Regions from separate parts of the Mesorhizobium sp. M0854 genome, predicted to be linked through region 2. Evidence: riboswitches for the same ligand, from Rfam matches in the RefSeq annotation. Region 2 holds a riboswitch; the other holds the start of a gene.
What was found. A riboswitch is a leader RNA that binds a small molecule or an ion and turns the genes downstream of it on or off. The one in region 2 is predicted to bind S-adenosylmethionine.

Region 1: another riboswitch for S-adenosylmethionine. It lies ahead of metX (homoserine O-acetyltransferase MetX); the one in region 2 lies ahead of NKH99_RS21620 (O-succinylhomoserine sulfhydrylase).

What each region holds. Positions count from the first base shown of each region.
Region 1 covers NZ_JAMYOL010000010.1:83,536-94,227, reverse strand. The annotation lists gene NKH99_RS17575 (DUF2125 domain-containing protein) at 11-1,012, shown strand; gene NKH99_RS17570 (prephenate/arogenate dehydrogenase family protein) at 1,146-2,081, opposite strand; gene hisC (histidinol-phosphate transaminase) at 2,088-3,197, opposite strand; SAM riboswitch at 3,336-3,413, shown strand; gene metX (homoserine O-acetyltransferase MetX) at 3,506-4,675, shown strand; gene metW (methionine biosynthesis protein MetW) at 4,734-5,348, shown strand; gene NKH99_RS17550 (hypothetical protein) at 5,400-5,621, opposite strand; gene NKH99_RS17545 (hypothetical protein) at 5,620-5,826, shown strand; gene NKH99_RS17540 (DUF1330 domain-containing protein) at 5,912-6,232, opposite strand; gene NKH99_RS17535 (SDR family NAD(P)-dependent oxidoreductase) at 6,468-7,214, shown strand; gene NKH99_RS17530 (RNA polymerase subunit sigma-70) at 7,257-8,282, shown strand; gene NKH99_RS17525 (DUF1194 domain-containing protein) at 8,301-9,107, opposite strand; gene NKH99_RS17520 (ABC transporter ATP-binding protein/permease) at 9,184-10,692, opposite strand, start outside.
Region 2 covers NZ_JAMYOL010000015.1:32,890-43,581, forward strand. The annotation lists gene NKH99_RS21615 (glycosyltransferase) at 1-353, shown strand, start outside; gene NKH99_RS21620 (O-succinylhomoserine sulfhydrylase) at 390-1,580, opposite strand; SAM riboswitch at 1,651-1,728, opposite strand; gene NKH99_RS21625 (2'-deoxycytidine 5'-triphosphate deaminase) at 1,864-2,958, shown strand; gene araD1 (AraD1 family protein) at 2,989-3,981, opposite strand; gene mmsB (multiple monosaccharide ABC transporter permease) at 4,174-5,466, opposite strand; gene mmsA (multiple monosaccharide ABC transporter ATP-binding protein) at 5,463-6,995, opposite strand; gene chvE (multiple monosaccharide ABC transporter substrate-binding protein) at 7,095-8,159, opposite strand; gene NKH99_RS21650 (LysR family transcriptional regulator) at 8,476-9,465, shown strand; tRNA gene NKH99_RS21655 (tRNA-Gly) at 9,781-9,854, opposite strand; gene NKH99_RS21660 (DUF6460 domain-containing protein) at 9,986-10,249, shown strand; gene NKH99_RS21665 (histone deacetylase family protein) at 10,254-10,692, opposite strand, start outside.

The DNA.
Region 1 (10,692 bases), on a different contig from region 2:
AAGCCGCAGCATGACGTCAAGTGACGAGCGCCCGCCGCCCAGCCAACGTCGCCGCCTGTTGTGGCTTGCCGCTTTCATCCTCGTGCTGTTCGGCATCTACAGCGCCGGCTGGTTCTACCTGGCGGACCTGGTCGAGAGCGCCACCAAAAAGGCGGTCGCCGATCTCGACGACAAAGGCATCAAGGCCGACTGCGCCAATCTCGCGGTCAGCGGCTATCCCTTCAGCTTCACCGTTTCCTGCGACAGCCTGGCTTACGAGGACGACAGCCGCAACGTCGCGGCATCGACAGGCAAGATCAACGCCGCCACGCAGATCACCCGGCTTCTGTCGCCTGCCGCCGAGCTCAGGGGGCCGCTCAGGACCTCTGTTCCCGGCATGACCCCGCTCTGGATCGACTGGGATGATCTGCGGGCCGACATGAAGCTGTCCTGGCCGCTGCCGAGGCGCCTCTCGCTGCAGGCAGAAGGCCTGTCCGGCCAGACCGATCCGGCAGACGACACCGATCCCGTCTCGCTGTTCAGCGCCGGAACCGCCACCGGACAATTGCGCCCAAACGGCCCGGACATCGACTATGCCGGCAATTTTACCGATCTTGAAATCGACGCGGCGGCCATCGGCGGGCGCGTCTTGCCGCCGCTCGACGGCAGCGGCGACGTGACGCTGAAGAACGGCCTGACACTGATCAAGGCAAATCCGACGAGCCTGCGCGGCCAGGCGGCCGAAATCCACGAGCTCGATCTGTCGTCCGGAACTGCGCGCATCACCGTTTCCGGACCGCTGTCGGTCGATGACGACGGTCTCATAAATGCCGACCTGACAATCAGGCTCAATGATCCAAAGGCCGTGGCGGCAATCCTCGCCACCGCCATCCCCGAGCAGAAGAAAGAGATCCAGACCGGCTTTGCCGGACTGGCGCTGCTCGGCAACCAGCCGTCGATGCCGCTGAAGATCGTCAGGGGCAAGGCCTCGCTCGGCTTCATCCCGCTCGGCAAGATCAAGCCGCTCGACTAGAGTAATTCCAGCAAAAGTGTGAAACGGTTTTCCGTCCGGAATTGCGCAAAACAAAGAGATAGAGCCGTTCGGCGTTTCTGTGAAACGATGAACCGCTCTAAGCCAGGCTGGCCTGCGATCGGCCTGCCGCGGCTTATCCCTTCGGCGGGTGTTCGACTGCCTGGCGGCCGAAATCCGGTACGTCGATATCCTGGCCGGCCTCGATGATCGAGCGGCGGACGGCGCGGGTGCGGGTGAACAGGTCGAACAGTTTTTCGCCGTCGCCCCAGCGGATCGCCCGCTGCAGCGAGGACAGATCCTCGGAAAACCGCGCCAGCATTTCGAGAATGGCGTCCTTGTTGTGCAGGCAGACGTCGCGCCACATGGTCGGGTCGGACGCCGCGAGACGGGTGAAGTCGCGAAAGCCGGAAGCCGAGTATTTGATGACCTCGGACTTGGTCACCGACTCCAGATCGTCGGCGGTACCGACGATGTTGTAAGCGATGATATGCGGCAGGTGCGAAACGATGGCCAGCGTCATGTCGTGATGCTGCGGGTCCATCGTGTCGATGTTAGAGCCGCAGCGGCGCCAGAATTCCGAGAGCTTTTCCAGTGCTGCGGGATCGGTACCGGACAGAGGCGTGAAAATGCACCAGCGGTTCTCGAACAGTTCGGCAAAACCGGCGTCCGGTCCCGATTTTTCGGTGCCGGCCAAAGGATGGCCGGGGATGAAGTGCACGCCATCAGGCACATGCGGCTGCATCTGCGCGATCACCGATGCCTTGGTCGAGCCGACATCGGTGAGGATGGCGCCCTTCTTCAGTGCCGGCGCGATCTCCGCGGCGACCGTGCCTGAAGAGCCGACCGGCACCGAAACGATAACCAGATCAGCATCGCGAACCGCCTCTTTCGCATCCGTCGCATAGGTGTCGCCAAGGCCGAGTTGGCTCGCCCGTGCCAGCGTCGCTTCGCTGCGCGTCGAAATCGCGATTTGGCCGGCGAGCCCCTCGCGGCGGATGACGCGGGCCAGCGACGAGCCGATCAGGCCGATGCCGACCAGCGCGATTTTTTCGAACATCGGTGATGTCATGGTGTTCTAGCTTTTCAGGAATGTCGCGAGTGCTGCGACAACGCCGCGATTGGCCTCTTCGGTGCCGATGCTCATGCGCAGCGCGTTGGGAAAACCGTACCCGGAAACGCGCCGCAATATGTAGCCGCGCGCACTGAGGTAGTCGTCGGCGGCCGCCGCCGAATGCTTTTTGTCCTCGGGAAAGTGGATGAGGATGAAATTGCCGACGCTCGGCGTCACCCGCAGCCCGAGCCCGCTTAATTGCTCGCTCAGCCAGGCCAGCCAGGTCTCGTTGTGCGCGACGCTGCGTTCGATATGGGCGCGGTCGTGGATCGCCGCGATGCCGGCCTCGATTGCCGTTGCATTGACGTTGAAAGGCCCGCGCACGCGGTTGATCGCGTCGATGACGTGCATTGGCGCATACATCCAGCCGATCCGCGCCCCGCCCAGGCCCAATTTGGAGAAAGTGCGGGTCATGACCACGTTTTCCGCGCTGCCCACCAACTCGACGCCGGCTTCATAATCGTTGCGCCGGACATATTCGGCGTAAGCTGCATCCAGCACCAGAAGCACGTTTCGCGGCAGGCCGGCATGCAGGCGGCGCACCTCCTGGAACGGCACGTAGGTGCCGGTTGGATTGTTTGGATTGGCAAGGAAGATGATCCGGGTAGCCGGCGTCACCGCGGCGAGGATCGCATCGATGTCGGCGCGTTCATCGGTCTCCTTGACCGTTACCGGGACGGCACCGGCCGACTGTATGTAGATCTTGTAGACCATGAAGCCGTGTTCGGTGATGATGGCTTCGTCGCCGGGTGCGAGGTAGGTCTGCGCCAGCAGGCCCAGAATCTCGTCGGAGCCGTTGGAGCAGACGATGTTCGCCGAGTTGAGCCCGTGCACCTCGGCGATCGCTTCCCTCAGGCGCCTGGCGCTGCCGTCGGGATAGACCGCGAGCTTGTCGGCGACCGCGCGCGCGGCCTCTATCGCCTTTGGCGAAGGGCCGAGCGGGTTCTCGTTCGCCGACAATTTATGGACCTTGGCGACACCTTCAGGCGCCGCGCTCTTGCCGGGCACATAGGCTTCGATGTCCATGATGCCGGCGCGGGGCTTTGGACGTGTCTGATCCGGTGTCTGGCTCATTTCATGAAATCCGTCGAGAGTGCCTCCGTCCGGAAGCCGCAGCGGAAATACAAGCCGTGGCCCGGAATGTCGAGGGGCGGCAATTCGGGATCAAGAACTTGCCGTTGACGAAGCCATGCGTCGGTCCTAGAAGAGCAGCAACAGTTCCGTGGTGATTTGGCCGGTCGGCTTGCAGCCACGTTAAACAACTTGCTAAAGGGCCGTTTGCATCTTGTAACCGGCTCTGCGAAGGCATGGCCGGTTTTTTGTTGCCCTGACTGGCTGTTGCCCGGACCGGTGGACAACTGAAGGCCGGGCAAGGAGATGTGATGGTCGCTTTGCGCGCTCGAAAAACCAACAACGAGGCCGACCAGCCGTCGAGCCCGGTGTTGCGTTTCGGCGCCGACAAGCCGCTCAAGCTCGACGCCGGCACGCTGCTGTCGCCGTTCCAGATCGCCTACCAGACCTATGGCACGCTCAACGACGCGCGCTCCAACGCCATCCTCGTCTGCCATGCGCTGACCGGCGACCAGCACGTCGCCAACACCAATCCGGTGACCGGCAAGCCGGGCTGGTGGGAAGTGCTGATCGGTCCCGGCAAGATCATCGATACCGACCGTTTCTTCGTCATCTCGTCAAACGTCATCGGCGGCTGTCTCGGCTCCACCGGCCCCGCCTCGACCAATCCCGCCACCGCCAAGCCCTACGGGCTCGACCTGCCGATCATCACCATCCGCGACATGGTGCGGGCGCAGCTGATGCTGGTCGAGCATTTCGGCATCGAACAGCTGTTCAGCGTGCTTGGCGGCTCGATGGGCGGCATGCAGGTGCTGCAATGGGCCTCCAGCTATCCGGAGCGCGTCTTCTCGGCGCTGCCGATCGCCACCGGTGCCCGCCATTCCTCGCAGAACATCGCTTTCCACGAGGTCGGCAGGCAGGCAGTGATGGCCGACCCGGACTGGCATGGCGGCAAATATTTCGAGCATGGCAAGCGGCCGGAAAAGGGGCTGGCGGTGGCGCGCATGGCCGCCCACATCACCTATCTGTCGGAAGCAGCGCTGCACCGCAAGTTCGGCCGCAACCTGCAGGACCGCGAAGCGCTTACCTTCGGTTTCGATGCCGACTTCCAGATCGAGAGCTATCTGCGCCATCAGGGCATGACCTTCGTCGATCGCTTCGATGCCAACTCCTATCTCTACATGACCCGGGCGATGGACTATTTCGATCTCGCCGCCGACCATGGCGGCCGGTTGGCCGATGCCTTCGCCGGCACCAAGACGCGCTTCTGCCTGGTTTCGTTCACCAGCGACTGGCTGTTCCCGACCGAAGAGAGCCGCTCGGTCGTGCACGCGCTGAACGCGGCCGGCGCTTCGGTCTCGTTCGTCGAGATCGAAACCGACCGCGGCCACGACGCATTTCTGCTCGACGAGCCCGAACTGTTCGCCGCCATCAAGGGCTTCATCGCCTCGGCCGCGCGGGCGAGAAGGCTCGGCGCATGACCCCGAAAAGTTGCAGACTTTTCGGATCAGGATCATGTGCCGAGCAAGAGCCGAAGGCATGAGCGTCAACCGCGCCCAGCGCGTCGACCTCGAAGTCGTCGCCGATCTCATCCCGCCGCAGTCGCGGGTGCTGGACGTCGGTTCCGGCGACGGCCTGCTGCTCGAATTGCTACAGGAGACCAAGAAGGTCGATGGCCGCGGGCTGGAACTGTCACAGCGCGGCGTCAACGAATGCGTGGCGCGCGGCCTGTCGGTTATTCAAGGCGATGCCGACAAGGATCTCCAATTCTATCCCGACAAGGGTTTCGACTTCGTCGTTCTGTCGCAGACCTTGCAGGCGACCCGCAATCCGAAGCTGGTGCTCGACGAACTGCTCCGGATCGGCAACCGCGCCATCGTCTCATTCCCGAATTTCGGCCACTGGCGGGTGCGCCTTTCGCTGCTCTTCAACGGCCGCATGCCGGTGACCAAGGACCTGCCCTATTCCTGGTACGACACGCCCAACATCCATTTCTGCACCATTCGCGACTTCGTCAATCTGTGCGACGAGCTTGGCGCGACGGTGGAAAAGGCAACCGCGCTCGACGCCAACGGCCAGCGGATCGGCTTCTCCATGCCTTGGTGGTTCTGGAACTTTTTCGGCCAGCAAGCGATATTCCTGCTGAAACGATAGGTTTGACAGGCAGAAGCAACGAACCTCAGACCTGCGCAAGAAACCATATTTTCAATTTTCAATCCAATGAAGTTGCCCGGCATTCTTTGTTGCTTTAACAGGTCTCAAACGGGTTGGTTTGGGGGAAGCAATGAAGACGTTAGTATTAGCAACAGCTTTGATGTCGGCCACTTTGATTTCCGGATGCACGACGTCGAAGACCGATTTCCAGAATGGACAAGTCGCGTTGAGCGGCAGCCCGGCGCTGAAACGGCAGGCGATCCAGCGGTGCATGACCAAATTCAAGATGCGGTTCGGCAAGGTTGAAAGGGCAAACCTCGCCGCGCTCATGAACGTCCCGGATGCCGGATTGGAACACACGTTCTGCACGCGATTGATGAACGGCTTCGCGAACGGGAGGATCAACTACTCGGATTACCTGGCTGCATTGTCGCATGGCGACATGTCCAACGCGATCAAGGTGCTGCAGGGGCGGTGAAGCTGCCGATGCAGACGCGATCCAAATTCGGTGCCGCCAGATAGATGGCGGCACCATAGACGCCGGTTGTACCCGATCATTCCCTCTATTCAAGCACGTCCGTGGCCTTGTGCGGGTGCTGGACGCCATCAACGAAGACCACGTCGGACCGGGAATTGCCGGTACGCAGCGGCAATATCTCCTGATAGGCGGGCGAGTCGTACCATGCACGTGCCTGCTGCCGGTTGGGAAACTCGATGACTATGAGATAGCCCGGCCAGGTGTTTTCAGCGACTTCCACCTCGCCTCCGTGCACCACGAAGCGGCCGCCAAACGGTTCCAGCGTGGCATCGATCTTGTGCAGGTACTCGACGATCTGCGGCCCCGGCGTGACCTGGCGCATATGGGCGACGGCGTAGGCGGTCATGGCGTATCTCCTTGTGGTCGAAGGCCGGACAACCGGCTTGATGGGAGCATTTTGCCGAGACGTAGTGCGCTGGTCGATTACCCCAGAGGTAATGACACTGAATACAAAAACCGACGCGCGGCTGCTGTCACCTGAAAGATATTTCCGCCTGGCACCGATGATTTCCACCCGCCTGCGCTGTCCTTATCGATGAGCGCGCCTGGATGGTCCGGCGGCCGGGAACGAGAGGTGATCCATGGGATCGTTGCAAAATCAGAATGTCGTCGTCGTCGGAGGCAGCCGTGGTGTCGGCCGCTCCATCGCGGAGGCCGCTCTCAAGGAGAAAGCGACAGTGCTGGCCGTCGCCCGCGGAAAACAGGCCCTGGCGCAATTTGCCTGGGAGGTCTCGGGCGTGAAGACGCTCGCGGCCGATGCTACGATGGACTCCGCCCCGGATAAGGTCTTCGCCGCGCTTGAGCCGGACGTACTGGTGATCTGCGCAGGTGCGCTGGCGCCTTCTGCGCCGGTGCATGAACAGAACTGGAAGGCGTTCTCGGCAAATTGGGACACGGACGTCAAGGCGTCGTTCCTGTTTTGCCGGGCCGCTCTGCGGCGTCCGCTCAAGCCGGGGACCCGGATCGTTCTGATCTCCAGCGGCGCGGCCTTGTCCGGCGGACCACCGAACGCCGGCGGCTATGCTGGCGCAAAACGCATGCAGATGTTCCTGGCCGGTCATAGCCAGAAGGAGGCCGACCGGCTTGGCCTCGGCCTGCGCTTCATGGCGCTCGCGCCGATGCGCATCATGCCGGAAACCGGCGTGGGCAAAGCCGGCGTCGACAGCATAGCGGCCTATATGGGCATCCAGCCGGCGGACTTCATCGCCGCCATGACCGACATGCAAACGCCGGCCGATGTCGGACGGGCGGTGGTCGCACTCGCCACCGGCCAGCCGCAAGGCAGTTCCTTCATGGTGAGCGGTAGCGGGCTTGCCCCGGCCGCCTGAGGGGCGCGTAATGCAACGCTCGCTCGTAACCGCAGAAGCCACATGACAAACGGTCAACCACCTCTGCAACCATCACGCCAGCCGATCCTCGATCGGCTGGCCTTCGAGAAGGTCACGGCCGCGCATCGCCGCGAGCTCAAGCTGCATTGTTATCGCATGATGGGTTCGCTGCACGAGGCCGACGACCTCGTCCAGGACACGTTGCTTCGCGCCTGGCGCGCAAGATCGGAGTTCGACGGGCGAGGTTCGGTTCGCGGTTGGCTCTACATGATCGCGACCAACGCTTGCCTCAACGCCATCAAGGCGAGGTCGAGGGCGCGTCGCATTCTCCGGGAACCCGGACGGCAGCCCTCGCACGGGGCGGCCATAGGCGGGCCGGTAGCCGACATCGCCTGGCTGGAGCCCTACCCCGACGCCGAGCTTCCAGACGTTGCCGGCAGCGAGCCAGGTCCGGAAGCCCGTTACGAGAGCCGCGAGGCCGTCCAGCTCGCCTTCGTCGCGGCGATCCAGGATCTGCCGCCCAGGCAGCGCGCCGCGCTGCTGCTTGCCGACGTCCTCGGATGGTCGGCTGTCGAGACGGCGCGTTTGCTGGGCGGATCGACGGCTTCGATCAACAGCGCGTTGCAGCGGGCCCGCGTAACGCTGGCGGCGCGCTATCCTCAGGGACGGCCGGCCAGCCGATCACGGCCCAGCCCCGAAGAAGGCCTGCTGCTCGAACGCTACATGCAGGCCTGGCAGGCCGCCAATCTCGACAGCTTGATCGAGCTGCTGCGTGAGGACGCCATCTATACCATGCCGCCTTGGCGTGAATGGTATCAAGGCCGCGAAGCGATCCGCGGTTTCTTCGAGACCGTCTGGCCTAAGTTTGGCGGCTTCCGCACGCTGGCCACCCGCGCCAATTCCCAGCCGGCGGTCGGGGTTTATTCCCGCAGCCACGACGGCCCTGAATGGCGGGCCCATTCCCTGCATGTGTTCGACGCAGCCGAGGGCGGGATCGCTTCCTTGACGATCTTCATAGGGCCGCTCGGGCCATCTCTGTTCCCGGCCTTCGGCCTGCCACCAGCCTAGCTTACCCCTGGGCCAGCCTTATCGGTCAAGTTCCGGGAAATATGGGTCCGAGAAAAACCTTCGGTCGCGCTCGCCTTGCAGGCAGTCGATCGGTGCGTCGATGCGGATCGTCCTCGGATCCACCTTGGGATACTCGGCGCTGCTGACCTCGAGGATCAGTTTGCGGCGAGTGGCGGTGGCGAATTCGGAAGCAGCATAGATCGGCAGCACGAACGAGCCCGGCCCGCCGGTAACGCATTCGGCATAATACCGGTCGAGATGGCTGAAGGTGGGTGACGGGCTGATCAGGATCGGCAGCCCGTTGATGACGATGCCCTTCGCCAGCGCCGCATCGCGTGCCGTTGTGACCGGCAAGCCGGTGTTGTTTGGGCCGTCCCCCGAGACGTCGATGACGCGGCGTTTGCCGGTGAAGGCCGTGCCGTTGAAAAGCTCGGCGCCGAAAGCCACAGCACCGGAAATCGAGGTGCCGCGAAAGCTCCTGAACGGGCGGGCCGCGATCTTGTCGGCGAAAGCGTTGGCGCTCTCCTTGCTGTCGACGACCTGCCAGGCAATGACCGCATCGTCGCGGATGGTGCCGGCCCATTCAAAATAGGCGATGGCGATGCGGCCGAAGGTGCCGGCGCGCACGGCGTTGATGAAGTCGGGGTGGCGCAGCGCCGCGACATAGCCGGCGCGCTGCAGAGCAAACTCCCTTTCATCCATCGACTGCGAGATGTCGACGGCCAGCACCAGCTCGACATCGACGGCAATTGCATTGGCCGGCGCGGCCGCAGGTGCCGCCGGGGTGCAGGCAAGGCAGGCGAGCAGGGCGAGAGCGTCAAGCATGGCCGATCGGAACGTTCCCATCTGAAACGATCGCGACAGTTTTTCGCCGCGATCGCGGCGAAATAAAGCTTGCCTTCTATTTCTTTCGGCCGGTCGAGGCGATCGCCGGGGGCGGTTCGATGGCACCTGCCCTGATACGGGCCGGCTTGAGTGGCGGTTGGCCGGCATCCTTGACGATGGTCAACGCCCGCCGGAAGAAGCGGCCATTGTGCTGGCCGCGGCCGATATTGAGGATCGCGGCGTCGGGAAGGCGCTTCTCCAGCATCGACAACACTTGTCTCAGCGTTGGGCCGTCGAACGCGTCCAGCGCCTCGTCGATGATCACCCATTTCGGCCGTCGCAAAGCCAGCCTGGCAAAGGCCAGCAGACGTTGCTCGTCGTCGCTGAGCTCACGCTCCCAGCGCGCCGAGCGATCGAGCGAGGACGACAGGCGTTGCAGCCCGACATCGGCCAGCACCTCCGAGATCTCGGCATCGCTCGCCTCCGCCGCGCCGTCTGAATGGTTGAGCACCTCGCGCAGCTTGCCGAGCGGGAAATAGGGGGTACGCGGAACAAAGATCGGCGCTTCTCCGGCCGGCATGCCGATCCGTCCGCTGCCCCATGGCCACAGACCGGCAATGGCCCGGAAGAACAGCGTCTTGCCGGCGCCCGGATCTCCGGTAATCATGACCCGGTCGCCGGCGCGGATTTCGACATGCGCCTCGGCAAGCTTGGTGCATCCCTCCGGCGAGGCGACCTCGAGTTTCTCGAAGCTCAGGCTGCCGTCCGGGTTTTCGCCGAACGAAATGCGCCTTTCCGTATGGTGCAGCGCGTCGGTGTCGGCAAGCGCGATGCGGAAGTCGGCGACCCGCATCAGCGTAGCGCGCCAATCGGCGATGCCGCCGATATTGTTGATGAACCAGCGCAGCGAGGAATGAACCTGGTTGAAAGCGCCGACTGCCATCATCAAGCCGCCAAAGCTGATATCGCCGGCGAAATAGACCGGTGAGGCGACCAGGATCGGCGCGACGACAGTGATCCAGCCATAGGTGTCGGTAACCCAGGAAAGATTGATCTGGGCGCTGTAGATGCGCCGCATGGCGCCCAGCACCATGCCGAGGTCGAATTCGAGCCGGCGCCTGGCATCGGACTCGCCATGCGCGAGCGCGATGGCATCGACATTCTCGTTGACGCGAACCACCGAGGAGCGCAGCTCCGCTTCACGCGTATAGCGATCGTTGTTGAAGCGGATCAACGGTCGCCCGACCAGCCAGCTCAACCAGGAGGCGGTGCCCGCATAAAGGATCGCCGCCCAGACCATATAGCCGGGTATGGCCAGCGAATGGCCGCCTATGTGGAAGACGAAGCCGGAAGACAGCGACCACAGGACCCCAACGAACGAGGCAAGCAGGATGCAGGACTGCAGCAGGCCGATGCCAAGACCGGTGGAAAGATCGGAGAGATGCCCGGCATCCTGCTGCAGGCGCTGGTCGGGATTGACGCCGATGGCGCCGGCATGGGTCAGCCGGAAGGCACGCGCCGGCCGCATCCATTCGTTGATCAGGTCGAGCGTCAGCGCCTCGCGCAGCTTCAGGCGGAGCATCTG
Region 2 (10,692 bases):
GGGCGCGGCTGCGCCGCGTCACCTTCGCGCTGTTCTTCGCCCCCGAGATCCTGATCGGCGCGGCGCCGCCGCTGGTGCTTGCGCTGATCGCGGCGGCTGACGCCGGCGTCAGCCTGCCGGCAACCGCCATCGCCGTGCTGGTCGCGGCCTACCTGCCGGAATGCGCCTTGGCCTCGGCCAAGGGATGGCAGCTGTCGCCGCGCACGATCCCGGCGATGATGGCGCGAGACCTGATGCTTCCCGCCATTTGGGCGCGCGGATGGCTGAGCGGCGCCGTCGACTGGCGCGGCAACGTGATGACTATCCAGACAAAGACCGTCGCGGAGCTGGAAGAGACCCCGTCCGGCGCCTGATCGGCGCGTCCCCGCTCGCCTCTGTTCGGCCATCCCTTATCCGGCAACTCTCAGTGCCTGCTCGATGTCTTCGAGCAGGTCGTCGGCGTCCTCAAGGCCAACTGACAGCCTGAGTGTTCCCGGTCCGATGCCGAGCTCGGCGCGGGCCTCATCGGTCAAGTTCTTGTGCGTCGTCGTCGCCGGATGGGTGATCAGGCTCTTGGCGTCGCCGAGATTGTTGGAAATGAGCACGACGTCGAGTGCGTTCTGGAAGGCAAAGGCCGCCTGCTTGCCGCCCTTCACATCGAGGCAGATCAGCGTCGAGCCACCCGACATCTGCTTCTTGACCACGGCCGCTTGCGGGTGGTCGGCACGGCCAGGATAGATGACACGGGCGATTTGCGGGCGCTCGGCCAGGAAATCCGCGATGCGGCCGGCACTTTCCGTCTGCTGGCGTACGCGTAGCGGCAGCGTCTCAAGGCCTTTCAGCAGCGTCCAGGCATTGAAGGGCGAGAGGCTTGGGCCGGTGTGGCGGAAATAGTCATGCAGGTTCTCGTCGATCCATTTCTTGTCCGACAGAACGATGCCGCCAAGACAGCGCCCCTGGCCGTCAATATGCTTCGTGGCCGAATAGACGACGATGTGGGCGCCGAGCTGCAGGGGTTTCTGCTGCAAGGGCGTGGCGAAGACATTATCGACGATCAGCCTGGCGCCGATCGAATTGGCAAGTGCCGCGACGGCGGCAATGTCGATCACTTCCAGCGTAGGATTGGTCGGGCTTTCCAGGAAGAACAGTTTGGTGTTCGGCTTGACCGCCTTTTCCCAATTGGCGATGTCGGTGCCGTCGACCAGCGTTGCCTCAATGCCGTATTTCGGCGCCAGCGTCTCGACCACCCAGCGGCAGGAGCCGAACAGCGCGCGCGCCGCTACGATATGGTCGCCCGCCTTGGCGCTGCACAGCAGTGCTGCCGTCACCGCCGCCATGCCGGATGCCGTGGCGCGCGCGTCTTCGGCTCCTTCCAGCGCGCACATGCGTTTTTCAAACATGTCGACCGTCGGATTGGCATAGCGCGAATAGATGAAGCCCGGCTCCTCGCCCTTGAAGCGGGCCTCCGCCGCTTGCGCCGTCTCGTAGACATAGCCTTGGGTGAGATACATCGCCTCGGAGGTCTCGCCGAAGCCGGAACGCAGCGTTCCGGCATGCACGAGTGCGGTCTGAGGCTTCCAGTCGCGCTTCTTAGTCATCATTCCATCCAAACACCAAAATTGGTCCAAACAACAAAAAACCGGTCGCGAAAGTCGCAACCGGTCCATATGGCCTTGCGGCCCGACGGTCCTTTAGCGACTTGTTTAACGTGGCTGCAAGCCGACCGGCCAAATCACCACGGGATAACGAGCTTTAGACCCGCGCCACGCTTGCGTCAATTGCCGGCATGATTAAGAGGGTTGTACCAAGCAGGTGCCAAACGCGTCCACGGTCGGACCTGCGACAGAACAAGACCTCGCCCGGCGTTCGAACGGAGCCAGACCCTTGCGGCAGACAGGCATTCTTCCCGATCAGGATATTTCCGCGCTGTTCCAGACGGGCGCGCTGAAATCGCCGCGCACGCTCGATGCCGATCAGATCCAGCCGGCCAGCCTTGACCTCAGGCTCGGCGACAAGGCCTGGCGGGTGCGTGCTTCCTTCTTGCCCGGCCCGGACCACAGGGTTGCCGACAAGCTCGACCGGCTGAAGCTGCACGAGATCAACCTCGCCGAAGGTGCCGTGCTGGAAACCGGCTGCGTCTACATCGTGCCGCTGCTCGAAAGCCTGGCGCTGCCCGCCCATATTTCCGCCTCCGCCAACCCGAAAAGCTCGACCGGACGGCTCGATATCTTCACTCGGGTAATGACCGACCGCGGCCACGAGTTCGACAAGATCGCCGCCGGCTATGAAGGCCCGCTCTACCTGGAGGTCAGCCCGCGCACTTTCCCGATCGTCGTGCGGACCGGCTCGCGGCTGTCGCAGATCAGGTTCCGCACCGGCAATGCGCTCTTGTCGGAAAACGAGCTGCACGAGTTGCACCGCGCCGAAATGTTGGTCGCCACCGAACCACCCAACATCTCAGGCGGGGGCATCGCGCTATCGATCGACCTCGACGGCGACAAGGACGGGCTGGTCGGCTATCGCGGCAAGCACCACACCGGCCTCGTCGACGTCGATAAGCGCGCCGCGCAGGATGTCGTCGATTTCTGGGAGCCGCTCTACAAGAGCGGTGCCGGCGAGCTGGTGCTCGATCCGGACGAATTCTATATTCTGGTGTCGCGCGAGGCGGTGCATGTGCCGCCGCTCTACGCCGCCGAAATGACGCCCTTCGATCCGCTGGTCGGCGAGTTCCGCGTCCATTATGCCGGTTTCTTCGACCCGGGTTTCGGCCATTCGGCGTCGGGCGGCACCGGCAGCCGGGCGGTGCTCGAGGTACGCAGCCACGAAGTGCCGTTCATCCTCGACCACGGCCAGATCGTCGGACGGTTGGTCTATGAGCACATGCTGAAACGGCCGCGGGCGCTCTACGGCACTGATCTCGGCTCGAACTATCAGGCACAGGGCCTGAAACTGTCCAAGCATTTCCGCGCCGCGCGCTGACCTTCCTCTCACTTCCGGGCTACGCCCGGCTCAAAGTGCCTTCACGGCGACCTTCACCGGCTGCTCGATTTCAAGCGGGTTGCGCAGTGGCAGGCCGAAATCCTGCGCCTCGATTTCGAATACGTCACCGGCCTCGGTCCTGACGCCGTCGGCAAAGGACAGCGTCGCCGTGCCGAACATGTGCACATGCACGTCGCCCGGCTGGCGGAAGGCTGAGTATTTGAAGTGGTGATGCTCGAGATTGCCAATGGTGTGCGACATGTTCGCCTCGCCCGACAGGAACGGCTTTTCCCAAAGCAGCTTGCCGTCGCGCAGGATGCGCGAAGTGCCGCGGATATCGGACGGCAGATCGCCGATCAGGATCTCCGGCCCGAACGAAGCATTGCGCAGCTTGGAATGGGCAAGGAAGAGATAGTTCACACGCTCGGTGACATGGTCGGAAAACTCGTTAGACAGCGTGAAGCCGACGCGGAACGGGGCACCGTCGTCGCCGATCACATAGATACCGGCGATTTCCGGCTCCTCGCCGGCATCCTGGGCGAAGGCCGGCGACATAAGCGCCGCCCCGGGCGCGACCGCCATGGTGCCGTTGCCCTTGTAGAACCATTCCGGCTGCACGCCGATCTGGCCCTTCGCCGGCTTGCCGCCCTCAAGCCCCATGCGGAACATCTTCATTGAATCGGTCAGCTGTTCCTCGCCGTCCGTGCTGAGCTTCTTGTGCATGGAATCGCGGGTCGCGGCGGAGCCGAGATGCGTCAGCCCGGTGCCGGTGAGATGGAGATGCGCCGGATCGGGATGGTTGATCGGCGACAGCAGCCGGCCCTTCTTATAGGCTGCGTCGAGATCGACGGTTTCGCCGAAGCCCTTGCGCTCGATCAGGGCGACAAGCCCGCTGCCGGTACGCGCGGCTTCCATCGCCAGCGAATAGACGCTGCGGGCGCCGTTGATGACGCGGGTCTTGCCGCCGTTGCGGGCAACGACGCGGATCGTCTCGGCGTCGTCGAGGATTTGTGAGATCAGCATGGTAACCCTCTCTGAATTGTGGGCTGGCCTGCCCTTTCTCGGCAAACCCTACCCTGCGCGGCCCGGACCCTGTCCGCGCCTCGGTTGAAATTCTTCGTCCGGATTGCGCTCGCGGATCAGGTCCCTCGGGGGGGACTTCTTTGCGCCGCCCGGCAGCGTCGCGATGTGACCCGTATGCCTCCTGGTTGCCTCTCAAGCCTTGTTCTTGTTGTAGACGTCGAAGACGACGGCGCCGAGCAGCACCAGGCCTTTGACCACCTGCTGCCAATCGACATTGACGCCCATGATCGACATGCCGTTGTTCATGACGCCCATGATGAAGCCGCCGACCACCGCGCCGATCACCTGGCCGACGCCGCCCATCGCCGAAGCGCCACCGATGAACACCGCGGCGATGACGTCGAGCTCGCTGCCGAGGCCGGCCGCCGGCACAGCCTGCCCCAGGCGCGCTGCGATAATCAGGCCGCCGAGTGCCGACAGCACGCCCATATTGATGAACACCATCAACGTCAGCCGTTCGGTCTTGATGCCCGATAGCTGGGCTGCCTTGGCATTGCCGCCCATCGCATAGATGCGACGGCCGATCGTCATGCGTTTGGTAACGAAGACGAACAAGGCGATCAGCACGCCCATCACCATGAGAACGATGGGGAGGCCCCTATAGGTGGCGAATTGGTAGACGAGAAACAGCGCCAGCGCGCTGATCACCAGGGTCTTGACGACGAACAGCGAGAAGGGCTCGGCTTCGTAGCCATGCTTCTCGCGGGTGCGCCGTGCCCTGAGCCCGAAATAGGCATAGGCGAGCACGGCGACGAGGCCGATCACGATCGTCGTCAGGTGCAGCGTCAGGCCGCTGCCGACAATGGTTTTGCCGGCGGCGTTCACGGTTGGCGGTATCAGCGTCAATGGGCCGATCAGGTCCGGAATGAAGCCGGAACTGAGCGCCTTGAAGCCGACGGGAAGCGGCCCTACGGAAGACCCGCCACCCAGCAGCGCCTGGCAGATGCCGCGGAAGATCAGCATGCCCGCCAGCGTGACGATGAAGCTCGGTATTCGGTGATAGGCAATCCAGTAGCCTTGTGCCCCGCCGATCGCACCACCGACGATCAGGCAGATGATCGACACCACCAGCGGATTGCTCAATGGGCCAAGCGGCCAGATGACCATCATCATCGCCGCCAGCGCGCCGATGAAGCCGGCGACGGAGCCGACGCTGAGATCGATGTGGCCCGAAACGATCACCAGAAGCATGCCCAGCGCCATCACGATGATGAAGCTGTTCTGCTGCACGAGATTGCTGAGGTTCACCGGCTTGAACAGCGTTCCGGACGTGGTGAACTGGAAGAACACCATGATTGCGATCAACGCCAGCACCAACCCGTATTCGCGCAGGTTGGTGACCAGCGCCGAGACGGCAATGCGAGGTCCCTGTTGTAGATCCTGGGCAACGCCGGTCTGCGGCCCGGGAGCGCTTTCGGTGCTCATGATGCTTTTCCTTCTCCGCGGACGATGGCGCGCATTATCTTTTCCTGGCTGGCGTCGCTTGCCGCCATTTCGCCGACGATGCGTCCTTCGTTCATGACGTAGATGCGGTCGGTGATGCCGAGCAGTTCGGGCATTTCCGACGAGATGACGATGATTGCCTTACCCTCGGAGGCGAGACGCGCGATGATCGTATAGATTTCATACTTGGCGCCGACGTCGATACCGCGTGTCGGCTCGTCGAGGATCAGCACTTCCGGATTGGCGAACAGCCATTTCGAGAGCACCACCTTCTGCTGATTGCCGCCAGAAAGGTTGCCGGTCATCTGGTAGACGCTCGAGGCGCGGATATTGGTCCTGCCGCGATAATCGTTGGCGACCGAAAGCTCGCGCAAATCGTCGATCACGCCGTGGCGCGACACGCCGGGCAGGTTGGCCAGCGTGATGTTGTGTTTGATGTGGTCGATCAGGTTGAGACCGTAGGTCTTGCGGTCCTCGGTAACGTAGGCGATGCCGTGTTCCACCGCCTTGCTCACCGAAGAGACGTCGATCGGCTTGCCGTTGAGGAACACCTCGCCGGTGATGCGACGGCCATAGGACCGGCCGAACAGGCTCATGGCAAACTCGGTCCGGCCGGCACCCATGAGCCCGGCAATGCCGACCACTTCGCCCTTGCGGGCGTTGAGGTTGATACCCTTGATGACCTGCCGCTCGGCATGGATGGGGTGGTAGACCGACCAGTTTTTCACTTCGAGAACGGTCTCGCCGATCTTCGGCTCGCGCGGCGGATAGCGGTCGTCGAGCGAACGGCCGACCATCGAAGTAATGATGCGGTCCTCCGAGATGTCCTTCTTGGCCAGCGTCTCGATGGTCCGCCCGTCACGGATGATGGTGACCTTGTCGGCGACCCGGTTCACCTCGTTGAGCTTGTGCGAGATCAGGATCGACGTGATGCCTTGCCGCTTGAATTCGAGCAGCAGATCGAGCAGCGCCTGGCTGTCCTTTTCGGACAGGCTCGCGGTCGGCTCGTCGAGAATGAGCAACTTCACTTCCTTGCTGAGCGCCTTGGCGATCTCGACCAGCTGCTGCTTGCCGACGCCGATATTGGTGATCAGCGTGTTGGGGTCTTCCTTGAGGCCGACCTTCTTGAGCAGGGCGCTGGTGCGCGCCTCATTGGCATTCCAGTCGATGACGCCGTATCTGGCGTGCTCGTTGCCGAGAAAGATGTTTTCGGCGATCGACAGCATCGGCACCAGCGCAAGCTCCTGGTGGATGATGACGATGCCCTTGCGCTCGCTGTCATGGATGCCTTTGAAATGGCACTCATCGCCGCGATAGATGATCTGGCCGTCATAGGTGCCGGACGGATACACACCCGACAGCACCTTCATCAGCGTCGACTTGCCGGCGCCGTTCTCGCCGACCACGGCATGGATCTCGCCTTCCTCGACCATGAGCTTGACGTTCGACAGCGCCTTGACGCCGGGAAACGTCTTGGTGATGTCGCGCATCTCCAAAATCGTCGATGCCATTGAGAATACCACTCCTGCGAGGTCCGCAAACAATACCGGGCTGGCTCGCCAACGAAAAGGGGCCCTGCCTGCGCAGGACCCCAGGCTTTGTAACCGCGATTACTTCAGCTCTTCGGCCTTGATGTAGCCGGAGTCGACCACCAGCGCCTGGTAGTTCGACTTGTCGACATCATGCGGCGTCAACAGGATCGAGGGAACCACCTTGACGTCGTTGTTGTAGGTCGTGGTGTCGAGGCCTTCCGGCTTGCCGCCAGAGAGCACCTTGTCGACGAGTTCGACCGTCGCCTTGGCGAGTTCGCGGGTGTCCTTGAACACGGTCGAATACTGCTCGCCGGCGATGATCGCCTTGACCGAAGCGGTCTCGGCGTCCTGTCCGGTGACGATCGGCCATGGCTGATCGGCGGTGCCGTAGCCTACGGCGCGCAGCGAAGCGATGATGCCGCGCGACAGGCCGTCATAGGGCGAGAGCACGCCATCGACGCGGCTGCCGTCCGAGTAGTTGGCGGAGAGCAGATTGTCCATGCGGGCCTGGGCGGTTGCCGCCAGCCAGCGCAGCGTGCCGACCTTGTCCATGCCCATCTGGCCGGACTTCACGACGAGGGTCTTGTCATCGATCAGCGGCTGAAGAACCGACATGGCGCCGTTATAGAAGAAGAACGCATTGTTGTCGTCCGGCGAACCGCCGAACAGCTCGATGTTGAACGGGCCCTTCTTCTCGGGATAACCGAGACCCTTGAGCAGCGATTTGGCCTGGATGACGCCGACGCCGAAATTGTCGAAGGTGGTGTAGTAGTCGACATTTGGCGTCTTCTTGATCAGGCGGTCGTAAGCGACGACGACAACGCCGGCGTCATTCGCCTTCTGCAGCGCATCGCCCATCGTGGTGCCGTCGATCGAAGCGATGATCAGCGCCTTCGGGCCCTTGGTGATTTCGTTTTCCAGTTGGCTGAGCTGGTTCGGAATGTCGTCCTGCGCGTACTGCAGGTCGACAGTGTAGCCCAGAGCCTCGAGCTGGGACTTGACGGCGTCGCCGTCGTTGATCCAGCGCTGTGAGGTCTTGGTGGGCATCAGCACGCCGATCAGGCCTTCGCCCGCCTGCGCCGGCAGCGTCATGGCCGCGATGCCTAGGGCCGCGACGGCGGCCAGTGTCTTGATAATCTTCACATTAACTCTCCCTGGTTGATGGACGCGTACCCTTGGGTTTCGTGGGCCGCGCAATCGTGCAGGAGCGCCAAACGCGCCGCTGCCGTCAATCGATCTCCGGTATCCTCCCAATCGGCCCCGAGACTCTGGTTCAATCGATACGAGTTTTCCCTCGTCACCGACCGTCAAGCCTCAGGACGCGCGAAGGGTGTGTCGCTTTGCCATAACTGTCAAATGCGATCTTTGATGGTTGCTATATCGAGACTGATATGGCTTAGGCTAGTGACGACGCAGCCGGATCCAGCCAGGGCGCCGGGCGTAAGAGTAGGGAAGAATCATGGCGGCGCTGCGAAATCCTGGCGGAATATCAGCCGGTTACGATGAGATCCCGGGTGATGGCGGAACCTTGCTGCGCAGCGGCTTGAGCCTGCGTCACATGCGCATGATCGCAGCCCTCGACGAGCACGGCCGTGTGAGCGCCGCGGCCCAGGTCATGAACATCTCGCAGCCGGCGGCCTCGCGCATGATCGCCGAGATGGAGGCCGTGCTCGACGTCAAGCTCTGCGAAAGGCTGCCGCGCGGCATCACGCTGACACCCTATGGCAAGGCGTTGGCACGGCGCGCGCGATCGATCCTGCTCGAGATGCGCGAGGTCGACCGCGAGATTTTCGAGCTCAAGGCGGGCAAGGGCGGCTCGGTATTCCTGGGCGCGGTGACAGCACCGGCGATCGAGCTGGCGGTGCCGGCGATCCGCGAGATCCGGCGCCTTTATCCGCGCATCGAAATCACCATGCAGGTCGAGACCTCGAACGTCCTGGCGCGCGAGCTGATCGCCTCGCGCCACGATTTCATCATCGCCCGTATCCCCGACGACCTCAATCCGCGGCTGTTCGAAGCGCGCGTCATCGGCGTCGAGAAAGCCTGCCTGATCGTGCGCCGCGGCCACCCGTTGACCAACGGCAAGGCGGTGCGGCTGGAAGACACCGCCGCCTATGACTGGGTTTTCCAGTCGGGCGGCTCGCCGCTGCGCCAGGCGATGGAGAGTAACTTCCTGAACCGCAACATCGCGCTGCCGGACCGCATCCTCAACACCAGCTCGCTGCTATTGACACTGGTCATGGTCGCGCAATCCGACGCCATTGCGCCGGTTTCGATCCAGGTCGCGAAGTTCATCCAGAACCCGGAAGGCCTGGCCGGCGCCATCGATGTTGTCCAGACGGAATTCGACATCGAGGTCAGGCCCTACAGCCTGATCACGGTGAAGAACCGCGCGCTGTCACCGGCAGCCAAGATGCTGCACGACTTTATTCTGCGGGAGGTGGGATAGGGGCTGGAGCGGCAAGCGGAGCGCATCCCGTGGCCGGCCAGACGACCAGACAGGCCCGCCAGCAGCGGCGCCGATGCACGTCGGCCACTACTGCCTGATGCTCAAAAAAGGCCCGCCAGCAGAAGCCAGCGGACCAAGGGTAGACTTTCCGGTTGGGGTCATTCGAGGCCCCGCCGACCCTCAATGTGAGATATTCCACGAACTGGCACATCGGCCAAACAGATGAAAGACGGCCAGCCCGGGCTGTAAAACTGCCTATAAATCCGCTGGTTTTCAGCTTGGCCAGAACAAGTGCAATGCACCGGGGGCAAAAGCTGGAGCGGGTAGCGGGAATCGAACCCGCGCGTTCAGCTTGGGAAGCTGACAAGCTACCATTACATCATACCCGCGCTGGTTCCTCCGATATCATGGCCCGGCGCCGATGCGCAATCCGGTTTGAGGGCTCGGCTTGATGCCGGACGACCAACTGCGTATTTCTAGGCATGTGCCCGAATCGCGGCACCCGACTGTGGAGACAGGCTTGTCCGCACCGAACCGCTTTCTCGGCGATACGCCGCTCCGGGTGATCCTGAAGCTGCTTGTGGTGTCGTTCCTCGTCGGGCTGGTCATGAATGCCTTCGGCTGGTCGCCGATGGATGTGCTTTACGGCATCCGCAAATTCTTCATCGACCTGTGGAATATGGGCTTCCACGCCATCGACCGCTTTCTCGGCTACGTCCTGCTCGGTGCCGCGATCGTCGTGCCGGCCTTCGTCCTGCTCAGGATCGCTAATTACCGGAAGTGAATTTTCAGGCGTAGCCCGCCGCCACCTCGAACAGGATGGCGTGCCGTGCAGCAAGTGCTGCGACATCCGTCGAATAGCCGCCGCCGATAACGCCACATACCGGTATGCCAAGCGTGCGGAAATGGCGGATCACCATATCGTCGCGGGCGCGCAGCCCGTCATCCGTGAGCGACAACCTGCCGAGCCGGTCCTCGACATGGACATCGACGCCGGCATTGTAGAAGACGAGGTCCCAGCGCCTTCGCGCCGACAACTCCGGCAGGATGGCGTCCAGCCGCTCCAGATAGGCCGCAACGCCGGTGCCGTCGGGCAGGGCGACATCGAGATCGGAGGCGATCTTGCGCGCGGGGTAGTTGCGGTCGCCATGCATGGAGAAGGTAAACACGCGCGGCTCGTCGTTCAGGATATCCGCCGTGCCGTCGCCCTGATGCACGTCGAGGTCG